DNA from 2 places in the Sphingomonas sp. P4_G2 genome. Region 1 is predicted to be linked to the other one. Evidence: riboswitches for the same ligand, from Rfam matches in the RefSeq annotation. Region 1 holds a riboswitch; the other holds the start of a gene.
What was found. A riboswitch is a leader RNA that binds a small molecule or an ion and turns the genes downstream of it on or off. The one in region 1 is predicted to bind cobalamin.

Region 1 (10,285 bases):
GGCAAGCCCTCGGCTTCCGCCAGGGTAACCGCGGCGGGGCCGATCGCGGCCAGCGAGGCCGGATCGAGCGAGAGGAAACTGGTGCGCTTCATGAAGTCGAGCACCGACAATCCGCTCGAAAAGCGCGCACGGCGGCCGGTTGGCAGGACGTGATTGGGTCCGGCGACGTAATCGCCCACCGCTTCGGGCGTGTAGCGGCCGATGAACACCGATCCGGCATGCTTGACCATGTCGAACAGCGCATCGGCTTCGTCGCAGGCGAGCTCGAGATGCTCGGGCGCCAGCCGATTGACCAAGGGCATCGCCTCGACCAGATCGGCCGTCACGATGATCGCGCCGTTCGCGTCCCAACTCGCGCGTGCGACCTTGGCGGTCGAGAGGTCGCCGATCTGGAGGTCGACCGCCTCCGCCACCGCGCGGGCCAAGGCGGCATCGTCGGTGAACAGGATCGACTGGCTCGACGGATCGTGCTCGGCCTGGCTCAACAGATCGGCGGCGATCCATTGCGGATCGTTCTTGCCGTCGGCGACGACGACGATCTCGCTCGGTCCGGCGACCATGTCGATCCCGACCACGCCATAAAGTTGGCGCTTGGCCTCGGCGACCCAGGCATTGCCGGGCCCACACACCACGTCGACCGGCGCGATGCGGCCGGTGCCGTATGCGAGCGCGGCGACGGCCTGCGCCCCGCCGATCCGCCAGACCTCATCGACGCCAGCGATATGCGCGGCGGCGAGCACCAAAGGATTGACCTCGCCATTGGGGGTGGGCGTGACCATCACCAGCCGCTCGACCCCCGCGACCTTGGCCGGAATCGCGTTCATCAGCACCGAGCTGGGATAGGCCGCGCGGCCGCCGGGGACGTAGATCCCCGCCGCGTCGACCCCGCGCCAGCGCGCGCCCAACCGCGCGCCGACCGCATCGATCTCGTCGCGGTCCTCCGGCTTCTGCTTGATGTGATAGGCCGCGATCCGCTCGGCGGCGAGTTCGAGCGCGTCGCGCAGATCGGGTGCCAGTGCCTCGTGCGCGGCGAGCCATTCGGCCCGCTCGATCCGCCAGCCGGTCTCGTTGAGATCGTGATGGTCGAACTTGCGGGTGAAGGCATGGACCGCGGCGTCGCCTTCGTCGCGGACGCTGGCGACGATCGTGCGGACATCGCGCGCGACATCGCTATCCGCCTCGCGCCGCGCGTCGACCAGCGCCTGGAACTGGCGCTCGAAGCCGGGCTCGGACGTGGAGAGTTTGATCATTTTAAGCCCCTCCCCTTCAGGGGAGGGGTTTGGGGTGGGGGAGTCAAAAGGGATGCGCTCTGCGAGGCTTCGCCCCACCCCAACCCCTCCCCTGAAGGGGAGGGGCTAAGAACACGATCATGCCACATCGCGCTTCTCCACCGCGCGCCTAAACGCATCGACCAACGGCACCAGTTCCGGCCGCGTCTTGAACGCCGCACGGTTGACGATCAGCCGGCTGGTGACCTGGGCGATCACCTCGACCTCGACCAGGCCATTCTCCTTGAGCGTCCGGCCCGACGAGACGAGATCGACGATGCGCGGCGCGAGGCCCAAGGTCGGGGCCAGTTCCATCGCGCCGTTGAGCTTGACGCATTCGGCCTGGACGCCGCGCGCCTCGAAATGGCGCTGCGTCACATGCGGGTATTTGGTCGCAACACGAACGTGGCTCCAGCCGCGCGGATCGTCGGCCGCGGCCATTTCGGCCGGTTCGGCGACCGACAAGCGACAATGGCCGATGCCCAGATCGACCGGCGCATAGAGTTCGGGATAGTCGAACTCGGCGAGCACGTCCGACCCGACGATGCCGATCTGCGCGGCGCCATGCGCGACGAAGGTGGCGACGTCGAACGCGCGGACGCGGATCAGGTCGATGCCGGGATGGTTGGTCGAAAAGCGCAGCGCGCGGCTGTCCTTGTCGGAGAATGCTGCCTCGGGCTCGACGCCGGCGCGCATGAGCAGCGGCACGGCTTCCGACAGGATACGGCCCTTGGGGACGGCAATGACTAGGGGTTGCGCCATGGCGGGGCTTTACTTGTGCACCTGCGAAGGCGCAATGCATCCTGGTGGCTCCGCTTTCAGCGGTTTTGCCGCGCCGGCGCGCTTCCCCGCCCGACCCTCCGAAGGACAGCAATCTATGGAAGGTCGCGCGGGTTAGCGCGCCGGAACTGCGCGAATGAGGAGGCGACATGGCCGACGAGGCGGGCAATCGCGAGGCATTCCGGATCCAGGAATTCTATTGCCGGAACATGGACGCGCCGATCTATGCGCGGCTGTGCGCCGCCATCGCCGATGGATTGGCGCGCGACAGCCGTACCGGCGCCCGCATCCTCGACTGGCCCGGCGAGCCGACTCGCGACGCCTTGCCGCTCAGGTTCATCGGCGGACTGCATGCGCTGGTGCAGGCGAGTGCCGATTCGGGTCTGGCGGCAGTATTCTGCGGCGAGACGACCGATCAGGACGCGATCGCGGCGGCGGTGAATGCCGCGCTCGGCGTGCATGACGATTTCCTGCTGCCCTGGCTCGATGGGCCGCCGCAGACCAACGAACCGGGCCGATCGGGCGCGCTGATCGTCGGGTTGCTCGAGATCGCGCGGCGTCATGGCCCGAAAATCGAACTGCTCGAAATCGGGTCGAGTGCCGGGCTCAACCTGTTGATCGACCGCTATGCCTTCGATCTTGGCGGCGTGCAGGTCGGTGCTGCGGGGGCGCCGGTCACGATCGCGCCCGAATGGCGTGGCGACCCGCCGGTGCCGACGCCGATCGAAATCATCTCGGTGCGCGGTTGCGATGTCCGTCCGCTCGACGCGCCCGATCCCACGGTCGAGGCGCGGCTGGCCGCTTATGTCTGGGCCGAAACGCCGCTTCGTGCCGAGCGGCTGCGCCAGGCGATCGCGATGCAGCGCGCCAAGCCGGTCGATCTGGTCCAGGCCGATGCCGCCGACTGGATCGAAGCGCGACTTGCCGAACCGCAACCAGCCGGCGTAACGCGCGTGCTGATGCATTCGGTGGTGTGGCAATATCTGCCCGAGGAGCGCGCGAGCCGCATCCGCGCGACGATGAATGCGGTGGGCGCGCGCGCCACGACCAACCGTCCGCTCGCCTGGGTGATGATGGAACCCGACCGCGCCTTCGCGCATCAGGTGATCCGCGTGAAGAGCTGGCCCGGTCATGACCAATGGCAAGTGATCGCGACCGCGCATGCGCATGGCGCGTGGGTCAAGAATGGCGTCGAGGATAAGGACAAGCGCCGCTACGATCTGCCGGAATCGGCCAAGGTCGAAGCCGGGTAAGCTGTCGAACAACCGTGACTCATGCGAAGGTTGATTTGAACGATCGGGTCGCCGATCTTGGCAGCATGGCCACGCTCCATCGCTACCGCGTTTTCGAGACCGCACACGGCGTCGCCGCAATCGCGTGGAGCGGCGACGCGATCACCGCCTTTCGTCTGCCGGGAGAAACGGCGCGCGAGGCGGAGTGGTCGCTGCTTCGCCGCTTGCCCGACGCTGTTGCGGGCGACCCGCCCCCAGCCATCGCCGCGGTGATCGCCGACGCGGTCCGCTATTTCGCCGGGGAGCCGGTCGATTTCGATGCGGTCGCGATCGATCTCGGCGAGCAGGAGCCCTTCTTCGCTCGGGTCTATGACCGTGTCCGAGCGATCGGCCGCGGCGAGACGATGACCTATGGGGCGGTCGCCAGGGAATTGGGCGCGGGACCGGAAGCGGCGCGCGCGGTCGGGCAGGCAATGGCGAGGAATCCGATCCCGCTGATCGTGCCGTGCCATCGCGTGCTCGCGGCGGGCAGCCGGGTCCATGGCTTTTCGGCGCCCGGCGGCGCGCTCGCCAAGGTCCGCATGCTCGAGATCGAAGGCGTGGCGACCGAGCCGCCGCCTGCTGCACAGACCGCATTCGAATTCTGAAATCAGGCATCGCTTGCGCTTTGCCGCGCTGCGGCATAGACGCCGCGCCGTGACGGGTTCCCCGCAAGGGGAAGCAAAAGGGAAGTCCGGTCGAGATGCCGGCGCTGCCCCCGCAACTGTGACCGGAGAGCGGTCGCCCCAACAATGCCACTGGCCGCAGGGTCGGGAAGGCGGGGCGAACGCGACGACCCGGAAGCCAGGAGACCTGCCCGCCACGGTCGATCCTTTGCGCGGACGGGGTGTGCCGGGCGAACGAGGGATATCCCTCGCGTGAGCGACATGAACCGGGCCGTAGGGTCCGGGTGTCGCGTTCAGGCGCCCGGACTCCGCGGCCCCACCAAAGGGGCATGTCCAATGTTGAAGTTTTCCATCCTCGCGACGACGGCGTTCGCCGCGATCGCTATCGCGACGCCGGCCTGGGCGCAGGAGACGCCGGCGGCCGACGATAACAATATCGTCCTCGCCGATCAGACCCGCACCGACATTATCGTGACCGCGACCGGTGTACCCCAGACGCCCGAGACGATCGGCCAGGCGGTGACCGTGATCGACCGCCAGACGATCGAGCAGCGCCAGACCGTCGCTTTGTCCGACCTGCTGGCGACCACGCCGGGCGTGACCGTGTCGCGCAATGGCGGGCTCGGCGCCCTGACTGCGGTACGCATCCGCGGCGCCGAGGATTCGCAGACGCTGACCTTGATCGATGGCGTGCGGGTCAACGATCCCTCGTCGCCCGGCGGCGCGTTCGATTTCGCCAGCTTGCTCGCCGGTTCGATCGACCGCGTCGAGGTGCTACGTGGCCCGAACTCGGTGCCATGGGGCAGCCAGGCGATCGGCGGTGTCGTCAACGTCACCACGATGCAGCCGGGCTATGGCCTCCAGGCGCGCGGCAATGTCGAATATGGCAGCTTCGATACGGTCTTCGCCAATGGCGGCGTGTCGGGAAAGAGCGGGATCGTCTCGGCCTCGCTCAACGCCGGCTATCTCAAGACCAACGGCTTCTCGGCAGTGTCGTCGGGAAGTGAGCCCGACGGCTATCGCCAGTTCGGCGCGACCGGGCGGATCGAGATCGCCTTGGCCGATAACATCAGGCTCGACCTGCGCGGTTATTATGCGCACAGCAAGGTCGACATTGATGGTTTTGACGGCGTGACCTTCCTGCCCGCAGATGATGGCGAATATGCCAAGACCCAGGAATTGTACGGCTATGCCGGGCTCAACGCTGATTTCCTCGGCGGCCGCTTCAAGAACCGCATCGCTTTCACCATCGCCGATATCAATCGCGACAATTACGACCCGGCGTTCGGGTCAGCAGTTAGCTTCTTCGGCCGCGGCCGCAGCGAGCGTTATCAATATCAGGGTGATTTCCAGGTGATCGACGGCGTCCGGCTGGTCGCCGGCGCCGAGCGCGAGAATACGCGCTATTTCGACGGCGATCTCTCCGCGACGCGCGGCGTCACCAGCTTCTACGGCGAAGCCATCCTGTCGCCGATCGATCGCCTGACGATCACGGGCGGCGTGCGCTACGACGATGATTCGGCGTTCGGCGGGCACACGACATGGGGCGCCAATGCGGTCTATACCTTGCCGACCGAGACGACGTTCCGCGCCAGCTACGCCGAAGGGTTCAAGGCGCCGACCCTCTATCAGCTCTATGGCCGGTTCGGGACGTCGGTGTTCGGCAACAAGGATCTCAAACCCGAAACCGCGCAAAGCTATGATATCGGGGTCGAGCAACGGCTGGTCGGCGGGCGGATCGTCGCCGGGATTACCTGGTTCCACCGCGATACGACCGACCAGATCGATTTCGGTCCGGCCTTCTCCTACGTCAATATCGACCGCGCCCGGACCAAGGGCGTGGAGTTCGCGCTGTCGGTGCGGCCGAGCGACCGCCTGACGCTCAGCGGGTCCTACAGCTTCATCGATTCGATCAACCTCTCGCCCGGGTTCAATTTCGGCAACGAGCTGGCGCGCCGTCCGCGCCAATCGGTCAGCGCGTCGATCGACTGGAAGACTCCGGTCGGTCTCGGGATCGGCGCGACCGTGCTGAGCGTCGGCGACAGCTTCGACGATGCCGGCAATTTCAGCCGGCTCGATGGCTATACGGTGGTCGGATTGCGCGCGGACTTCCCAATCGGCGACAAATTCTCGATCTATGGCCGCGTCGATAATCTGTTCGATGAGAAATATGCCGTGGTGAAATATTACAGCACACCGGGCCGCGCGGCCTATGGCGGCATTCGCTTGAAGTTCAATTGAAGCCTTTGATCGCCTTGATCGCCCTCGGGCTGGCGGGGTGCGCGAGTGCGCAGCCCGCCACGACCGGGGGGATCGTCTCGACCAACCCCTGTTCGGACCAATTGCTGCTCGCGCTGGCGCCGGGCAAGGTCACGGCGATCAGCCATTATTCGCAGGAGCCGGGCGCGACCTCGATCCCGCTCGGGCTCGCGCGGCGCTATCGCGCCACCGCGGGGACGGCCGAGGAAGTGATCGCGCTCAAGCCCGATCTGGTGGTGGCGTCGAGCTTCACCTCCAAGACTACACTCGCCGCGTATCGTCGCGCCGGGCTCAAGGTGCTGACGCTCGATTCGCCGACCAATGTCGCCTCCAGCCGCGACCAGATCCGCAGCGTCGCCGCCGCGGTGGGGGAACCCGCGGCGGGCGAGCGGCTGATCGCGCGCATCGATCGCGCCGTGGCCAACGCCGCTCCGCGTGACGGCCGCCGGCCCGCGACCTTGCTCTATATTTCCGACAGTTTCGCCAATGCCGGGCCCAGCCTGTTGACCGAGATGGTCGAACTCGCTGGGCTGGGCGATGCCAGCAAGGATTTCGGGCTCGCTTTCTCGGGCAACGTGCCGATCGAAAGTGTGGTCGCGCATCCGCCGCGCATCGTGATCGACCCCGACCCCAATGGCCGCACCGCGTCGCTGCGCCGCCGCGTGCTCGGCATGGCGGGGTATCAGGTGATCGAGGAGCGTTTCCCGCGCCAATTGGTCAATTGCGGCGGGCCGACCATCATCCCCGCGCTGCGCGCCCTCGCCGCGATTCGATCGCGAGCGCTGTCGTGAATCGCGCGATCCGCCTCGGCCTGCTCGTGTTGTTGACCGCGACGCTGTTCGCGCTGTCGCTGATGGCGGGCAAGCAATGGATACCGTTCGACGCGTGGTTTGGGCACGATCCGCGTTGGGCGATCATCGCGGAGTTGCGCATCCCGCGTGCGGTGCTCGGTGTCCTGCTCGGGGCCGCGCTCGGCCTGTCGGGCGCAGTATTGCAGGGCTATCTCAGGAACCCGCTCGCCGACCCGACGGTGATCGGCGTGTCGTCCTGTGCCGCACTCGGCGCGGTCGCGTCGATCGTCCTCGGATTCGGTGCCGGCTGGCTTGGCCAGTTCGGCTGGGCGATGGCGGGGGCGGGGGGGGCGATGGCGCTGCTCGCGATGCTGACCGCGCGTGCGGAGACGCCAGTGGTGTTCGTGCTGGCCGGCACCGTGCTCGCCAGTTTGGCGGGCGCGCTGACCGCGTTCCTGATCTCGATCGCGCCCAATCCCTATGCCATCGCCGAGGCGATCGACTGGCTGATGGGCGCGCTGACCGACCGTGGGCCCGACGACGTGTTGATGGCGGCGCCGTTCATCGGCGCGGGCATGCTGTTGATGCTGTTCACGGGGCCAGCGCTCGACGCGCTGGCGCTGGGCGAGGATGCCGCGCGCTCGCTCGGCGCCAATCTCGGCCGGTTGCGCTGGCAAGTGGTGATCGGCACCGGGCTGGCGGTCGGCGCGGGCGTCGCGGTGACCGGCGTGGTCGGGTTCGTCGGCTTGGTCGTCCCGCATCTGTTGCGGCCGGTGTTCGGCGCCAAACCCTCGGCGTTGCTGGTGCCGAGCGCGCTGGGTGGCGCCGCGCTGACGCTGGCGGCCGACAGCCTGTGCCGGCTCGCGCCGGGTGCGGGTGAGGTGCGGCTGGGCGTTGCCATGGCGCTGATCGGCGCGCCGTTCTTTCTGGCGTTGCTGTTCCGCGAAGGAGCCAAGCAATGGCGCTGACTCTCGACCGGGTGACACTCGATCTGCGCGGGCGCCGAGTGCTGACCGATGCGAGCGCCATGTTCGCCGCCGGCCGCATCACCGTGATCCTGGGGCCCAACGGCGCGGGCAAGACCAGCCTGTTGCGCGCCGCCGCCGGGTTGATCGCCCCGAGCGCAGGCAAGATCGCGATCGACGGCCGCGCGATCGGTGCGATGCGCCGCGATGACCGCGCGCGGACGATCGGCTACCTGCCGCAATCGGGCGATGTCGCCTGGAACATGCCGGCGCGCGACGTCGTGGCGCTCGGCCGCCTGCCGCACCGCGCGGGCGTGGCGGAAGACATCGCAGCGGTGCTGTCGGCGATGGCGGCGACTGACACCGAGCAATTCGCCGAGCGCCGCGTCGGCGAGCTATCGGGCGGCGAGCGCGCGCGGGTGCTGCTGGCGCGCGTATTGGCGGGAGAGCCGCAATGGTTGCTCGCCGACGAGCCGCTGGCCAGTCTCGATCCTGCGCATCAGCTCGATCTGCTCGACCGCTTGCGCGGCCAGGCGGCGCGCGGGGTCGGCGTGGTCGTGGTACTCCACGATCTGGTTCAGGCCGCGCGCGTCGCCGACGAGATTTTGTTGCTGCGCGACGGCCGCGTCTTCGCCTTCGGCCCGCCCGACGAGGTGCTGACGCAGCATCATCTGCGCGACGCATTCGGCGTCGATGTGCTGCTCTTCGCCGATGCGCAGGGGCGGATGCTTCCCGTCCCGGCGGGTCGCTCAGGGTCAGCCTAGCCCCCGGCCGATCGCCTGGAGCCAGGTGGACACCGCCTGGATTCGCGAGGTCGCGTGCGTGTCCTGATGTGTCACCAGCCAGAAGGTACGATGGACGGCGACGCTCTCGCCCAGCACGGGTTCGAGCCGAGGATCGTGCTGCGCCATGAAGTCGGGAAGCACCCCGATCCCCCCGCCGGCGGACACCAGCGCGCGCTGGACGTTGATGCTGGTGCTCCGCACCTGCGGGGACAGGCCGGGCTCGATCTCTGACAGATAGTCGAGCTCAGGCGCGTAGATATGCTCGGGCACGTAGCCGACGAGGATGTGCTTGCCGAGGTCGGCATTGGACGTCGGCCGGCCGTGGCGGTCGAGATAATCGGGCGTGGCATAAAGACGCAGGCGATAGCGGGCGAACTCGCTAGCGCGGAGCTGTGCGCTGCGTGGGCGGGCGAGCATCACCGCGATATCGGCTTCGCGTTTGGAGGGATTGAGGAAACCCGAGGCGGTGATGAGGTCGAGCCGGATGCGCGGATGGCTCACCTGGAACGGTGCGATCGCGGGCGCGATCACCCAGGTCGCAAGGCCCTCCGCCACGCTCACCCGGACATGACCGGCAGGCGCCAGGTCGCTCGCGGGCGCGATTGCGGCGATCACCGCGGCTTCGACCGTCTCGGCATGCGCGAGCAGCGCTTCGCCTTCCTCGGTCAGCCGGCGCTCGCCGCCGACCGACTCGAAGAGCGGCCGATCGACCCGCGCCGCCAGACGGGCGAGCCGCCGCCCGACGGTGGTGGCATCGACGCCGAGCGATCGTGCCGCCGGCGCGATCCGCTTCGAGCGCGCGACGGCGAGGAAGATACGCAGGTCATCCCAATTCTGCATCGCGCCACCTGCATTTTTGCATGTTCATTTGGCAATTAAGTAGCCTTGCGTGCGAATTTGCCTAGTGAAATAGAGCATCGAGCCGAACGAGGCCCAGGAGAGTTGACCATGCGCACCATCGACCATTTCATCGCGGGCTCTGCCGGCGGTGGCGCCACTCGTACCAGCGACGTGTTCGACCCCAATACCGGGCAGGTCCAGGCCAAGGTAAACCTCGGGGCGCAAGCCGATCTCGATCGCGCCGTCGCCGCCGCGCAGGCCGCGCAGCCGGCCTGGGCGATGACCAATCCCCAGCGCCGCGCCCGGGTGATGTTCAACTTCAAGGCGCTCGTCGAAAAGAACATGGACGAGCTCGCCCACCTGCTCTCGTCCGAACATGGCAAGGTGATCGCCGATTCAAAGGGCGACATTCAGCGCGGGCTCGAAGTCGTCGAATTTGCGTGCGGCATCCCGCACGTGCTCAAGGGCGAATATACCCAGGGCGCAGGGCCGGGGATCGACGTCTATTCGATGCGCCAGCCGGTCGGCATCGGCGTCGGCATCACGCCGTTCAACTTCCCGGCGATGATCCCCTTGTGGATGGGCGCCGTTGCGACCGCCTGCGGCAACGCCTTCATCCTCAAGCCGTCGGAGCGCGACCCCTCGGTGCCGGTGCGCCTGGCCGAACTGATGCGCGAGGCGGGCATGCCGGAGGGCATTT
Region 2 (10,285 bases), on a different contig from region 1:
GTGGTCACCAACCTTAGTGATGCGGGCTCCGGCAAGGCGTTGAATGTCGTGTTCCCCGACGAGGAATTGGAGGAATCGGCACCGCTCGATCTTGCCGTCCCGCCACAGGGCGCCCAGTTGTTGCTGGGGATGGGCGACAATGCCGGCGGAGCCTATTTCGATCTGACGCTTCCCCCGGACCAGGGTCTGTTCCGTCCCGCCCGGGGGAACGTCCCGGGCATCGACTATGCCGGGTCGAAGCCGCTTTATGTCGTTCGCACGTCGGATTCGGCCAAGCACAAGGGCTTCGTGTCCAATGACGGCGGGATGAGCTGGGCGGAGCTGCCGACTTCGATCTTCGAAACGCCGGGCTATCCGAAGGCGGACTGGTATGATCCGGGACGTATCGCCGTATCGGCGGGCGCCACGTCGCTCGTCTGGGCGGCTGGTAGCGGTCCGCCTTATTATTCGAAGGACGGCGGCAAGAGCTGGACGAAATCGGGTGGCGTACCCGATCTCAAGGATCGCAATTTCCGCCCCATCGCCGACAAGCGGCTCGACGGCGTCTTCTACATCTTCGATCCCGCGGGCCGCATCCTGATCAGTACTGATGGTGGAGCCAGTTTCACGCCGATCGTGACGGGATTCCAGGAGGTCGCGCCGTGGCAGCGGGCGAAGCTCGAAGTTGTGCCGACCATCCTGCGCGACTTGTGGCTGGCCACTCCCAACGGCTTGTTCCACTCGCCGGATTCCAAGCACGCCGCTAATCAGATTGGCCATGTCGACGCGGCCTGGGCGGTCAGCTTTGGTGCTCCGCGAGCGCCTGGCGGTTACCCGACAGTCTATATGGCCGGGAAGATCAATGGCGTAAGCGGACTCTGGATGTCCGAGGACCAGGGCGGATCCTGGGCCGAGATCACCAATGAAGGTCGCAGGATGGAACTCGTCGGCATCGTCGCGGGCGACATGAAGAAGTTCGGCGTCCTGTTCGTCAACACGCCCCATGGCGGGATTATGGTAAGCAGCGCGGCGGAAGTGGTAAAATAGCGAACTATACTGGGCCCGAATCGCGATATCCGGCGACGGCGCACGCAGCGATAACCGAGCCGTCCGTCAAGCCGCGCCCGCCGGGAAACGGCTAAAACGTCGCGCCGCGGGGCCTTCGGGCGCTGCGCCATCTTATAATCTGGTGCGGACGGCGGGACTCGAACCCGCACACCCATAGGGCGAGGGATTTTAAGTCCCGTGCGTCTACCAATTTCGCCACGTCCGCGTGTCGGCACAGGTCGCGCAGGCGCGCGGCTTGGTCAAGCCGGGAGTTGAAGGAGAAGGGCCGTCACGCGAGTAAATCGCGTGACGTCGGTCAGGCGCGTCGCGCCTGCCGGCCGGCCTTCGGTGAGTCCTGGTTCAAGCTGCGCTTCGCGTCGCTTGAACCAGGCCACCTTGGCTCAGGAAACGTTGAGCCGGACGCGCATTTCCTTGCCGGGCTTGAAATAGGGGACGCGCTTGGCGTCGACTTCCACTACTTCGCCCGTCCGCGGGTTGCGACCAGTGCGCGCACCGCGCGCACGCGTTGAAAAAGCGCCGAAGCCCCTCAGTTCGACGCGGCCATCGGCCGCCAAACGCCGCGAAATCTCATCGAAGAACGTCGAGACGATTGCCTCGACATCGCGGAGCGCAAGATCTGGATTGGCTTCTGCAAGCTTCTGAATCAGTTCCGAACGAATCATACGAACACGGTCTCCCCAGAGTCGAAGGACCACCGGGGCACGTCCCGGTCTTCTCCATCAACTACCCGTTTTTCCGAGAATTTCCCCCTCGCGGAAAAAGGGCCCCCACCGATGCTTATCATAAAGAAAAACCGTCGAACGCAATAGGACCGATTCGACAGTGAAAGTGTAACAAAAAGGGTAGCATCTTCAGGATGCTACCCTTTTTGAGCTTACTTCTTGGTATCGCGGGCCTTGAGCGCTTCGCCCAGAATGTCGCCCAACGATGCGCCCGAATCGGACGAACCATATTGCGCGACGGCCTGCTTCTCTTCGGCGATCTGCATCGCCTTGACCGAGAAGGTCGGCTTCTTCGAACGATCGAAGCCGGTGACCATGGCGTCGAACTTCTGGCCGACCTGGAAACGCTCCGGACGCTGCTCGTCGCGGTCGCGGCCAAGATCGGTGCGCTTGATGAAGCCGGTGGCGCCATCGTCGCCGACCTGAACCTCGAGGCCCGCATCGCGGACTTCGAGCACGATCACGGTGACGACCGAGTTCTTGTTCAGCTTGTCGCCGGCGCCCGAAACCACGGCGGCCGACGGGCCACCACGCTCGAGCTGCTTCATGCCGAGCGAGATGCGCTCCTTTTCGGCATCGATGTCGAGCACGATCGCGGTCACCATCTCACCCTTGCGGTGCAGGTTGAGCGCGTCCTCGCCCGAAATGCCCCAGGCGATGTCCGACATGTGGACCATGCCGTCGACATCGTTGTCGAGGCCGATGAACAGGCCGAATTCGGTGGCGTTCTTGACTTCGCCCTCGACCGTCGAGCCGACCGGATGGGCAGCGGCGAACGCTTCCCACGGATTGGCCTGGGCCTGCTTGAGACCCAGCGAGATGCGACGCTTGTCCTCGTCGACCTCGAGCACGACGACATCGACTTCTTGGCTGGTCGAGACGATCTTGCCCGGATGGACGTTCTTCTTGGTCCAGCTCATTTCGGAGACGTGGACCAGGCCCTCGATGCCCGCTTCGAGCTCGACGAACGCGCCGTACTCGGTGATGTTGGTCACGCGGCCGGTCATCTTGGCACCGACATGGTATTTGGCGGCGGCGCCATCCCACGGATCGCTCTCGAGCTGCTTCATGCCGAGCGAGATGCGCTGCGTGTCCTTGTTGATGCGGATGATCTGAACCTTGACGGTGTCGCCGATGTTCAGAACCTCGCTCGGGTGCTGGACGCGCTTGTAGCTGAGGTCGGTGACGTGGAGCAGGCCGTCGATGCCGCCGAGATCAACGAACGCACCGTAATCGGTGATGTTCTTGACCACGCCGTCGATGATCTGACCCTCGGCCAGGCTCTGGATGAGGCCCGAACGCTGCTCGGCGCGGGTCTCTTCGAGCACCGCGCGTCGCGACACGACGATGTTGCCGCGCTTGCGGTCCATCTTGAGGATCTGGAAGGGCTGCGGGATGTCCATCAGCGGCTGAACGTCGCGGACCGGACGGATATCGACCTGGCTGCCGGGCAGGAACGCCACGGCGCCGTCGAGGTCGACGGTGAAGCCACCCTTGACGCGGCCGAAGATGACGCCTTCGACGCGAGCCGACTGGACGAATTCGGCTTCGAGCTTGTCCCAGGCGGCTTCGCGGCGCGCGCGGTCGCGCGACAGCATCGCTTCGCCATTGGCATTCTCGACGCGGTCGACGAACACTTCGACTTCGTCGCCAACCTTGAGGTCGGCCTTCTGGCCCGGCGCGGCGAATTCACGCAGCGGCACGCGGCCTTCGCTCTTCAGACCGACGTCGATGACGGCCATGTCGTTTTCGATACCGGTGACGGTGCCGTGCACCACGCGTCCCTCGAAGCCGTCGGCGTCGCCAAGGGTCAGTTCGAGCAGTTTCGCGAAATCGTCACGTGTCGGGTTTGCCGTAGTGGCCATAAAAATATTATTCCTAATCAACTGTTTCCGGCCAACCGGTTGTCTCCGGTGGTCTTGGCCAAAACGCCGCGGCGGCCGAACGCCGACGCGGCATCCGCTGGGCAGACGCTGCGGAGGATGGGCTCAACGCTAAAATGCGAAAAGGGCGCCAGAGGGTACCTCCGCGCCTTCCTCCGCGAGAACCTGCTCGCCGGACGGGCGGGCTCATAGCGATTTCAGAGCGCGGAGGCAAGCGTATCAGCCGATCGGCGCAGGGCGTCCGGCACGGTCGACCGCCACCATCACGAACTCGGCGGTCGCGGCGCGGCGGCGATCGGCGTTCAACAGGTTTTCCGCCCATAATTCGACGCCAACGCGAACCGAGCTCGTTCCGCTCATCATCACCCGCGCGATCAGCTCGACCATCTCGCCTTCGCGCACCGGCGAGCGGAAGTCGATGCGATCGGATGCCGCCATCACCATCACTGCCCGGGCATGGCGGGTCGAGGCGATGAAGGCGGCCTTGCCCAGCATCCTCAGCGCGTCGCCACCGAACAAGGTGCCGTAATGATTGGTCTGCGGCGGAAACACCATGTCGACCATGTGCAGCCGGCCATCCTCGGGTTCCGCCGCGCTGTCGAGCGGCGGCAGCGGCAGCTGCGTGTCGGGGCCTTTGACCGCGACCAGGGTGAACAGCCCGCGCGTGCAGAGCCGCCGGGCGCCGCTTAACAGCTCCTCGGCGGTCAGCTCGATCTCGACATCGACCGACCGCGTTCCCGCCCGGACGACGCGCCCCGTCGCCTCGATCAATTCGCCCTTCAGCGCCGGCGCGGTGAAGTCGATCCGTTCCGAAGCGGCAGTGACGAAGGGCGCCCGGCCATGGCGCGAGGCGGCGAGGAACGCCACCTTGTCCATGTGCGCGAGCGCCACCCCGCCAAACAATGTGCCATGATGGTTGGTGTCGCCCGGGAACACCATGTCGATGAGGCGGACGACACCCGACATCAGGCCGGTTCCACCACCCGGACGCGGAGCTCGCGGGCGGCCGCGACCATCGCATCGATCGCCGGCTTCACTTCCTCCCATTTGCGCGTCTTCAGCCCGCAATCGGGGTTCACCCACAATTGCTCGGGACGGAGGTGATCCTGGGCCAGTCGCATCAGCGCGACCATTTCCTCGACCGTCGGCACGCGCGGGGCGTGGATGTCATAGACGCCCGGCCCGATCGCGCTCGGATAGCGATAGCGCGCAAAGCCTTCGAGCAATTCCATCTGCGACCGCGCGGTCTCGATCGAGATCACATCGGTGTCCATCGCACCGATCGACGGCAGGATGTCGTTGAACTCCGAATAGCACATGTGCGTGTGGATCTGCGTCGCGTCGGCGACCCCGGCGGCGGACAGCCGGAAGCAATCGACTGCCCAATCCAGATAAGGCTGCCAGTCGCGCCGGCGCAGCGGCAGACCCTCGCGTAGCGCCGCTTCGTCGATCTGGATCGCCTTGGCGCCGGCTTTCTCCAGGTCGACAACCTCGTCACGGATCGCCAGTGCGATCTGGCGGCACGATGCCTCGCGCGGCTGATCGTCGCGGACGAACGACCAGTTGAGGATCGTCACCGGACCGGTCAGCATACCCTTCATCGGCCTGTCCGTCAGGCTCTGGGCATAGCGCCACCAGTCGACCGTCATCGGCTTGGGCCGCGACACGTCGCCGAACAGGATCGGCGGCCGCACGCAACGCGAGCCATAGGACTGGACCCAGCCGCTGACGGTGAAGGCGAAGCCCGACAATTGCTCGCCGAAATATTGCACCATGTCGTTGCGCTCGAACTCGCCGTGAACGAGCATGTCGAGCCCGGCTTCCTCCTGCCAGCGGATCGCGCGCTCGGTCTCTTCGCGGAGGAATTGTTCGTACGCCGTATCGTCGAGCGTCCCGCGATTGTGATCGGCGCGCGCGCGGCGCACTTCGGCGGTCTGCGGGAACGATCCGATCGTGGTGGTCGGGAAAGCCGGCAGGTCGAGCGCCTCCGCCTGTGCCGCGCCGCGGACTGGGTAGGGGGATTGTCGCGCGCGATCGCCCGGCGTGATCGCCGCCAGCCGCTCGGCCACCCCTGCATTGTGGATCCGCGGCGAAGTCTTGCGCGCCGCCGCCGCAGCGCTCGATGCCGCCAGATCGTCGGCAACGCTGTCGCGGCCTTCATTGAGCGCACGCTTCAGCGTCGCGAGTTCGCCGACCTTCTGCACCGCGAAGGCCAGCCATTGCGCGATTTCCGGATCGATCTTGCGTTCGAGCGCGAGGTCGACCGGCGTGTGGAGCAGCGAGCAGGACGGAGCGAGGACGATGTCGCGCTTCGCGGCGATCGGCTCGAGCCGGTCGAGCAACGCGGCGAGATCGGCGCGCCACACGTTGCGCCCGTCGATCACACCGAGCGAGAGCAATAGCGACTTGGGCGCCTTGGCCAGTACCGCGTCGAGCTGTTGCGGTGCGCGGACGAGGTCGATGTGCAGCCCGGCGACCGGCAAATGGATCGCGAGGTCGAGATTGTCCTCGAGCCCGCCGAAATAGGTCGCGAGCATCAGCTTCACGCCGGCGCGCGGCAGCTTGGCGTAAGCGCGGGTGATCGCGTTGCGCTGACGTTCGGTCAGGTCGAGCACGAGCACCGGCTCGTCGATCTGCACCCACTTGGCGCCCGCCTGACCCAGCTGCGTCAGCACGGCCGAATAGAGCCCCAGCACCTCGTCGAGATAGTCGAACGGATCGACCCCGCGACCCTTGGCGAGGCTCAGCCAGGTGATCGGTCCGAGCAGGACGGGACGCGTCTCGAACCCTTGCGCCTTGGCCTCACGGTAATCGTCGACGATCTTGGCCGAGCTCAGCGCGAGTTTCTGTCCGGCGACCAGCTCGGGGACCATATAATGGTAGTTGGTGTCGAACCATTTGGTCATCTCGCACGCGGTCAGGCTGCCGTGCCCATGGCCGCAACTAGCGTCCTCGCCCGTCGTCCCGCGTGCCATCGCGAAATAGGTAGCGAGGTCGGAATCGCCCGCCGTCTTGCCATAGCGATCGGGGATCGCGCCCAGCATCAGGCTGGTGTCGAGGACATGGTCGTAGAGCGAGAAATCGTTCGACGGCAGCCAGTCGGCGCCGAGTGCCCGCTGCCGTGCCCAGGCGGCGGTGCGCAGCCCGGCGGCGGCTTCGAGCAGGTCGGCCTCGGACGACTGGCCCGACCAGAAGGATTCGAGCGCGAATTTGAGTTCGCGGCGCGGCCCGATGCGCGGGAATCCGAGTGTGGCAACTGTGACGGTCATGGTCTTCATACCCCGATGAAAGGCGGAGGCAGAGACCAGACACGAGCACGCACGGGCGACACGGGGCCGACCGCGAATGCAAGCGGCCAGCCCGGACACCCCGCCGGTGGACGTTATCGCGTCGGAGGCAGGTCTCCTGGCTCACGGGTCAACACGCCGGTCCGGCCTTCCCAGGGGATTGGACGCCCCCAGTGACACTCATCGACCGCCGCTCGCCGCTTACAGTTGCGGGGGCAGCGCCGGCCTTGACCCCGAAGGACCGCACCGGCTTCCCGTCTTAGCTTCGACGCGGGTGAACCCGTCCGAAGAACCTCGACACACGCCTTATCCTGCGCCGAACGAGTCGGGTCAAGCGGGATATAAAGAAATCTTTATATGTTTATTCCTCCCCGTTCACGGGGAGGGGGACCAAGACGCGCAGCGGCTTGGTGGAGGGGGCGAGCCCCAAGCGATGTAGATGAGGAGGACCCCCTCCACCACTCGCTACGCGAGCGGTCCCCCTCCCCGTAAACGGGGAGGATTTAGACCGACGCTACCCGTTCGCCGCCTTCAGCCGCAACTGCCGCTCGACCAGCTCGATCGCGCGCTTCACCGCGGCTTCGATCGACAGGAAACTGGTGTCGAGGATGCCGGCGTCGGCCGCCATCACCAGCGGGGCGGCGTCGCGCCCCATGTCGCGCTGATCGCGCACGCGGATATCGGCCAGCACCTTGTCGAAGCTGAGCGTGCTGCCGCGCTCTCTCAGTTCGGCATGCCGCCGCCGCGCGCGGATCTGCGGCGTCGCCTTGACGAACAATTTAGCGTCGGCGTCGGGTGCGATCACCGTGCCGATGTCGCGCCCATCAAGCACCGCGCCGCCTTCTTGCTGCGCGAACTTGCGCTGGCGCTGCAGCAACGCCGCCCGGATCAGCGGGTGCGCCGAGACGATCGAGGCACGCTGCCCCGCTTCGTCGCTGCGCAACACGGGGTCGTCGAGCAGGCTGTCGTCGAAATTGCTCGCCGCAACGGCATCGGCCTCCTTGGTCGGATCGAGGTCGAGGCGATGCACATTCTCGGCGACCGCGCGGTACAGCAGGCCGGTATCGAGGTGCGGCAGGCGATAATGTTTTGCCAGGGCGCGGGCGACGGTGCCCTTGCCGCTGGCGGCGGGACCGTCCACGGCGATGATCATACGCTAAACTCCATCGCGACCCTCTAGGCCCGTGCGTCCTGTCGCGCCAGCCAGCCGCGGATCAATGCGACCGTTTCCAGCGTCCGATCAGCGAAGATACCATGCGCCGATCCGGGGATGGTGCCATATTCGGCGCCCGGCACGCGCGCGGCAAACCCCGCCAAAGTGGTCGGGCGCGCTTCATCATATTGCCCGCCCAGGAAGATCGTGCGCCGCCCATCGAGCCTGGCCAGCAACGGCTCGCCGTCATAATCCTTGAGGCTGCCGGTGCAGGCGAATTCGCTCGGCCCCCACATCGCATTGTAGAGCTTGGGATTGAAGCCATTGGGATGCGCGCCGGCATAAGCGATCGCCGCGGGCTTGGCCGGCTCGCGGCCGTTGAACGCGCGGTAAAAGGCGTTGACGCCATCATCGCAACCCCGGCTGGGCCCGGTGTCGCAACTCGCGATCTGCGCTTGCACCGTCGCCGGCAAGGTCGCGCGCAAGGCATTGGCGTCGGCGATCCAGCTCTTCGTCGACACGAGGGGACTGGCCATCGCCAGCCCGCGCAACGCCGCCGGCCGCCGAGCGCCATATTCGAGCGCGAGCGTGCCGCCCCAGCTATGCCCGAGCAGATGCCAGCGATCGACGCCGAGCGCTTTCCGAACCAGCTCGATCTCATCGACGAAGCGTTCGACGCGCCAATTCTTTGGATCGTTGGGCCGGTCCGACTGCCCGCTATCGAGCTGGTCGTAGAGGATCACCGCGCGCTCGTCGGCCAAAGCGACCGCCGGCATGAAATGCTCATGATCGCCGCCCGGGCCGCCATGCAGCATGACGATCGGCGGCTTGGCGCCGTTCAGTCTGCCGTTGACGCGGACATAGACGCGCCCGCCCTCGACCGGGACCATCTTCTCGAGATCGGGCGCCGGATAGCCGTCCGCCTTGCGCGCGAATAGCAAGCGGGGGAGGGCGAGGCTGGCACCGAGCGCGAGGCCGCCGGCGAGCAATTCGCGGCGGCCGATCATGCGGCTCATGCCCGGCCCGCCAGTTGCTCCAGCGTCTCGAAGAACACCGGATAGCTCGTGGCGACCGGGGCGACGTCGTCGATCGTGATCGGCCGCCGCGCGACCAGCCCCGCCACCGTCATCGCCATCGCGATGCGATGATCGAGCAAAGAGGCGATCGTCGCGCCGCCGGGGATCGGCTCGCCGCCGCTACCAGTGATGGCGAGGCCGTCCTCGAACTCTTCGACGCTGACGCCACAGGCCTGGAGCGCCGCCGCCATCGCCGCGATCCGGTCCGATTCCTTGACCCGCAATTCGTGCGCGCCCCGCGCGACGGTGCGCCCCTCGGCCAAAGCCGCGGCGACGAACAGCACCGGATATTCGTCGATCATGCTCGGCGCGAGATCGGGCGGCACGTCGATCGCCGTCAGCGCGGCGTGGCGCACGATCAGATCGGCGACCGGCTCGCCGCCGACGGTCCGCGCATCGACCTCGGTGATGTCGGCGCCCATCATCCGGAGCGCGGTGAAGATGCCCGCACGCGTCGGGTTCAGCCCGACATTGGCGATCGTCACTTCGCTGCCGGGCACGATCGACGCGGCCACTGCCCAGAACGCCGCCGAGCTGGGATCGCCCGGCACGACGATCTGCTGCGGCTTCAATTCGGCCTCGCCATGGACCGAGATCACGCGCCCCCTGTTGCTCGCCTCGACCGTCAGATTGGCGCCGAACCCGGCCAGCATCCGCTCGCTATGGTCGCGCGTCGGCACCGGCTCGATCACCCGCGTGATCCCCGGCGTATTGAGCCCTGCCAGGATCACCGCCGACTTGACCTGGGCCGAGGCGACCGGGAGCGTATAGTCGATCGGCACTGCCGGGCAGATGCCGCGCACCATCATCGGCAAGCGGCCGCCTGGGCTCGACGTGAACTCCGCCCCCATCAGCCACAGCGGATCGATCACCCGGCCCATCGGCCGCTTGCTGAGCGAGGCATCGCCGATGAACGTCGCGGTGATCGCATGGCTCGCGACCAACCCGGCGAGCAGCCGCGTCGACGTTCCCGAATTGCCCATGTCGAGCGCGCCCGCCGGCTGCAGCAATCCGCCGACCCCGACACCCCAGACGCGCCAGATCCCGTCGTCGCTGCGTTCTATGGTAGCGCCCATCGCGCGCATCGCGGCGGCGGTCGCCAGCACGTCCTCGCCTT

Region 2: it holds a riboswitch for cobalamin, as region 1 does, so the genes downstream of both, metE (5-methyltetrahydropteroyltriglutamate--homocysteine S-methyltransferase) here and AC1DRD_RS01825 (TonB-dependent receptor plug domain-containing protein) in region 1, are expected to answer to the same signal.

What each region holds. Positions count from the first base shown of each region.
Region 1 covers NZ_JBFUJY010000001.1:407,878-418,162, forward strand. Annotated here, with positions in the region: gene hisD (histidinol dehydrogenase) at 1-1,250, opposite strand, end outside; gene hisG (ATP phosphoribosyltransferase) at 1,368-2,030, opposite strand; gene AC1DRD_RS01815 (DUF2332 domain-containing protein) at 2,198-3,301, shown strand; gene AC1DRD_RS01820 (methylated-DNA--[protein]-cysteine S-methyltransferase) at 3,337-3,927, shown strand; cobalamin riboswitch at 3,965-4,154, shown strand; gene AC1DRD_RS01825 (TonB-dependent receptor plug domain-containing protein) at 4,282-6,186, shown strand; gene AC1DRD_RS01830 (ABC transporter substrate-binding protein) at 6,183-6,995, shown strand; gene AC1DRD_RS01835 (FecCD family ABC transporter permease) at 6,992-7,963, shown strand; gene AC1DRD_RS01840 (ABC transporter ATP-binding protein) at 7,954-8,724, shown strand; gene AC1DRD_RS01845 (LysR family transcriptional regulator) at 8,716-9,585, opposite strand; gene AC1DRD_RS01850 (CoA-acylating methylmalonate-semialdehyde dehydrogenase) at 9,694-10,285, shown strand, end outside.
Region 2 covers NZ_JBFUJY010000005.1:366,472-376,756, forward strand. Annotated here, with positions in the region: gene AC1DRD_RS16325 (hypothetical protein) at 1-1,026, shown strand, start outside; tRNA gene AC1DRD_RS16330 (tRNA-Leu) at 1,167-1,252, opposite strand; gene ihfB (integration host factor subunit beta) at 1,428-1,709, opposite strand; gene rpsA (30S ribosomal protein S1) at 1,922-3,634, opposite strand; gene AC1DRD_RS16345 (acyl-CoA thioesterase) at 3,872-4,618, opposite strand; gene metE (5-methyltetrahydropteroyltriglutamate--homocysteine S-methyltransferase) at 4,618-6,921, opposite strand; cobalamin riboswitch at 7,031-7,250, opposite strand; gene cmk ((d)CMP kinase) at 7,454-8,092, opposite strand; gene AC1DRD_RS16360 (proline iminopeptidase-family hydrolase) at 8,116-9,108, opposite strand; gene aroA (3-phosphoshikimate 1-carboxyvinyltransferase) at 9,105-10,285, opposite strand, start outside.